DNA from 2 places in the Cetobacterium sp. NK01 genome. Region 2 is predicted to be linked to the other one. Evidence: riboswitches for the same ligand, from Rfam matches in the RefSeq annotation. Region 2 holds a riboswitch; the other holds the start of a gene.
What was found. Region 2 has a riboswitch for thiamine pyrophosphate ahead of thiS (sulfur carrier protein ThiS). Riboswitches for the same ligand answer to the same signal wherever they lie in the genome.
Positions count from the first base shown of each region.

Region 1: another riboswitch for thiamine pyrophosphate. It lies ahead of tenA (thiaminase II); the one in region 2 lies ahead of thiS (sulfur carrier protein ThiS).

Region 1 is NZ_JANIBO010000001.1:361,699-364,109, forward strand. Features, by position in the region: gene polA (DNA polymerase I) at 1-335, opposite strand, end outside; gene NON08_RS01795 (single-stranded DNA-binding protein) at 483-908, shown strand; TPP riboswitch at 924-1,012, shown strand; gene tenA (thiaminase II) at 1,103-1,756, shown strand; gene NON08_RS01805 (ATP-binding cassette domain-containing protein) at 1,758-2,411, shown strand, end outside.
Region 2 is NZ_JANIBO010000002.1:343,731-346,141, forward strand. Features, by position in the region: gene NON08_RS10835 (alpha/beta fold hydrolase) at 1-567, shown strand, start outside; gene NON08_RS10840 (YczE/YyaS/YitT family protein) at 580-1,233, opposite strand; TPP riboswitch at 1,328-1,433, shown strand; gene thiS (sulfur carrier protein ThiS) at 1,527-1,724, shown strand; gene NON08_RS10850 (thiazole synthase) at 1,727-2,411, shown strand, end outside.

The sequences.
Region 1 (2,411 bases), on a different contig from region 2:
ACATCATCTGCCTCATATCCATCTATCTTAAATTTTTTTATTCCAAAACAATCTAAAAGTTCCTCTATTCTAGGTATTTGAGCTACTAAATCCTCTGGCGCTGCATCTCTTTGAGCTTTATATTCTTTATATATTTCACTTCTTTTTAAAGTGGCTCTTTTTACATCAAAAGCAGCTCCTATATAATCAGGATTTAATTGATTTATAATACTCATAAGAGTATTAACAAATCCATATACCGCTCCTGTTGGTTCATTTTTAGTTCTAAAATTTAAATTTCCATAAAAAGCTCTATACATTATTGCACTCACATCTAATAAAACTGCTTTTTTCATTTTTTTCCCCTTTCTACAATTTACATTTTTCATAATATTATACCATATTCAATACCTTAGTTAAAAAAATTATTTTATAAATAAATATTATTTTTTTTATTTTTCTGTTATAATCTCTGTGTATAAACTAAAATATAGGAGGTATTTATGAATCTAGTCGTATTAATTGGACGTTTAACTAGAGATCCTGAACTTAAATTTGGTCAAAGCGGAAAAGCATACTCAAGATTTAGTTTAGCAGTTGACAGACCTTTTTCTAAAGGAGAAGCTGACTTTATTAACTGTGTTGCTTTTGGAAAAACAGCTGAACTTATCGGTGAATACTTAAGAAAAGGTAGAAAAGTTGCTGTTAATGGTAGACTTCAAATGAATAGATATGAGGTAAACGGAGAAAAAAGAACAAGTTATGACGTACTTGTTGAAAGCATGGAATTTGTTGAAGGAAGAGGAGAAGCATCTGCACCATCTGATTTTGCTCCAACGCCATCTTATTCAGCACCTAAAGTTGCTGAGCAATCTTCTAATGATGACTTTGGTGGATCATCTTTTGATGAAGATGAGTTTCCATTCTAATAATTAAATAATATTTTAAACTACTAGGGGTGCCCTTTGGCTGAGACTTACCCTTAGAACCTGATCTAGTTAATACTAGCGTAGGGAAGTAGTTAATTATCACTTTTATTTTATAATTGTGTATATAAAGCTATTTTCCTATTTTTTGGAAGATAGCTTTTTTTATTTATATAAATTTTTACAGGAGGTTTTTTATGTTTTCAAAAGAGTTATACAAAAGTGCAAAAGAAATTTGGAATAGCTACTACACCCATCCATTTGTAAGAGGAATCGGTGAGGGTTCTCTAGAAAAAGATAAATTTAAATTCTATATTATCCAAGATTATATCTACCTTCTTGATTATGCAAAACTTTTTGCATTAGGTGTTATAAAAAGTAAAAATGAAAGTGATATGAAAAAATTTGCTGCACTTACAGATGGAATTCTAAATTCTGAAATGGGAATACACAGAGTTTATATGAAAAAATTAGGAATTACTGAACTAGATATTGCATCAGAAAAACCAACTCTTGATAATACTTCATATACTAGTTACATGCTCTCGGTAGCTCACTGTGGTGATATAAAAGAAGTGGCTGTTGCTGCTCTTTCTTGTATGTGGAGTTATGAAATGATTGGTTTGAAGTTAAAAGAACTCTATGGTTCTAGCGATGAATTCTATGGTGAATGGATTGAATGTTACTCTTCTTCTAGATACAAAGAGTTAACTAATTGGAATATTGAGCTAGTTGAAAAATATTGCCAAAATATTTCAGCAGAAGAAAAAGAACATTTAAAAACAATTTTTATTAATTGTAGTATTTACGAGTATAAATTTTGGGATATGTCTTATAAGGAGTCTTTTTAACATGAATATGCTTGAAGTAAAAAATTTAACTTTTAAATACGATAATCATAACTTTATTTTAGACAATCTTTCATTTAATATAAAACATAATGAACTAATTAGTATAGTAGGTGGAAGTGGGTGTGGAAAATCAACACTCATAAAAATATTAGCAGGAATTGAAAAAAATTTTAATGGCACTGTTCAGTTAAAAAGTATATCTTATATGCCACAATCAAATACTCTTTTGCCATGGAGAACTATTTTAGAAAATATACTTTTACCAATTGAAATAAAAAAAGGAAATAAAAAGATAGAAAAAGGAAAAGCCATCTCTCTCCTAAAACGTTTTGATTTATTAGAATATTCAGATAGTTATCCTAAAGAGCTTTCTGGAGGAATGAAACAGCGTATCTCGCTTATTCGTACATTAATGAGTGGTGGAGACTTGCTTCTCTTAGACGAACCTTTTTCAGCTTTAGATGCTATAACTAGAGAGGATTTACAAAATTGGCTTTTAAATCTAATATCAACACTTAAAAAAAGTATGATTTTTATCACTCATGATATTGATGAAGCAATCTTTCTATCTCATAGAATTTTTGTTTGTTCAAAAAAACCTCTTTCTAAATTTAAAGAGTTTTTAGTTCCTGAAAATATAACTCTTGAAAAAAAA
Region 2 (2,411 bases):
CAAAAACATATGAAAGTATATTCTAAGGAACAATTCAATTATATTTTCATGGGGAGTTGTTACGAAAGAAAACTTATGACTTTTATTGGAAAAGCTCTTTTTAAATCAATATCTCTTTTAACAGATAATCCTAAAAAAATTTTTAATAAAATCATTTTTTTAGGAGCTAACTCAAAAATTAATGACAAAAATAAGAATAGTTCATCTTGGTTAAGTAGAGATCCTAAAGTCGTAGAAAATTTTTTAAAAGATCCTCATTGTGGGTTTAGTTATACTCCTAAATTTTATTATAATTTTTTAGATTTTTTATCTAAACTTTATGAAGAAAATAGCTTTAATTTCGTGAATAGAAATACTCCTATTTTAATTATCTCTGGAGAATCTGATCCTATTGGTCTTTATGGAGTTGGTGTAAAATCTCTTTATCATTTTTATTTTAACTTAGGTTTTAAAAACATTTCATTAAAACTTTACAAAAACTGTAGGCATGAAATTTTAAATGAATTAAATAAACATGATGTATATAAAGATATATTATTTTGGTTAAACAAAAAAGGAAGAAATTAATCTTCCTTTTTTTTATTTTAATACTTTTCTTTTTAAAATTTTAAATTCTGATATTATACTTCGATGCTCTAATTTTTTTATATCCTGACTATTTATCTTAAAAAAATATTGAATTAATGGTCCAACACATAATGAAGATATAACTGTTCCAATACCTATTGTTCCTCCTAAAATATATCCAAAACTTAGAACAACTATCTCAATACATGTCTTAATTTTCCATAATGGATATTTTGATTTTTTTGTTAAAATAACCATTAAACCATCTCTTGGTCCACATCCCAACCCTGTGGATATATAAACATAACAACCATAGCTAAATATTAATATTCCCACTATCAAGATTATTATTTTTTTTAATAGTAAATCTCCTTTAGGAATTATATCTAAATAAATATACATATCTATGAAGACTCCAACTAACAAAAAATTTATTATAGTTCCGCTTCCAATTGGTTGCTTTAAAAAAATACTAAATAAAACAACAAATGCTCCAACTAATAAATTAGCCTCTCCTAAAGTTATTCCTATTGTTTTGTTTAATCCTTGATTTAAAACATCCCATGGTGATAATCCTAAATTTGAATTTAAAATAGTTACCACACCTAGTGCACATAGTAACAACCCTATCATCAACTTTAAATATTTTAATAATTCATGCTTCATTGTTTTTTTCCTTTCGTAATTTTTCTTGAAATATTATATCACTTTTAAAGAAAAAAGAAAATTTTATTTGATTTTTTTTTAATTTGATGTACAATAACCTTGCTAGGGGTGCCTTTTAGGCTGAGAGACTTTTATGAAAAAGTTAACCCTTCGAACCTGATTTGGTTAAAACCAACGTAGGGAAGCTATTTTATTTAGTTATTCAATTAACTTTTTAAGAAAGCTATACTCTTACGGGTATGGCTTTTTTTTATAAAATAGCCACCTTAAAATTTATAGGGAGGTCGTTTAATTTGAATTTTAAATTTAATGGAGAGTTACAAAAACTTAATTCCAAAAGTACAATTAAAGAGTTTTTACATTCTTTAAATTTAGATACTAAGGGAGTTATTATTTTGCTTAATGATAACATTTTAAAGAAAGAAGAGTTAGATATATCTATTGAAGAGGGATGTTCTATTGAAGTTTTAAATTTTGTGTGTGGAGGTTAAATATGGATAAATTGTTTATTGGTGGGGTAGAATTCAGTAACCGTCTTATAACTGGAAGTGGTAAATTTTCAAACTATTCTTTAATTAATGAAATGTTAGAGAAATGTGGTAGTGAAATGATAACAGTTGCTTTAAGAAGAGTTGATTTAACTGGAAAAAGTGAAAATATATTAAAATATATTCCTCAAAATATAAAGCTTCTTCCAAATACAAGTGGAGCTAGAACTGCTGATGAAGCTATTAAAATAGCTAGAATTGCAAAAGCTGCTGGATGTGGAAATTTTATTAAAATTGAAATTATTAGTGATATGAAGTATTTAATGCCTGATAACGAAGAAACTATTAAAGCTACAGAGGTGTTGTCTAAAGAGGGATTTATTGTTATGCCATATATTAATCCAGATTTAGTTGTAGCTAAAAAATTAGAGCTTGCTGGAGCTGCAGCTATAATGCCTCTTGGAGCACCAATAGGTTCAAACAGAGGTCTTTTAACAAAACCTATGATTGGAATTCTTGTTGAAAATTGTAAGTTACCTATCATTGTTGATGCTGGAATTGGTAAACCATCTCATGCTTGTGAAGCCATGGAAATGGGATGCAGTGCTGTTCTTGTTGATACTGCTATTGCTACTAGTGGTGATCCTGTTAAAATGGCTATAGCTTTTAATAAAGCTGTTCAAGCTGGTC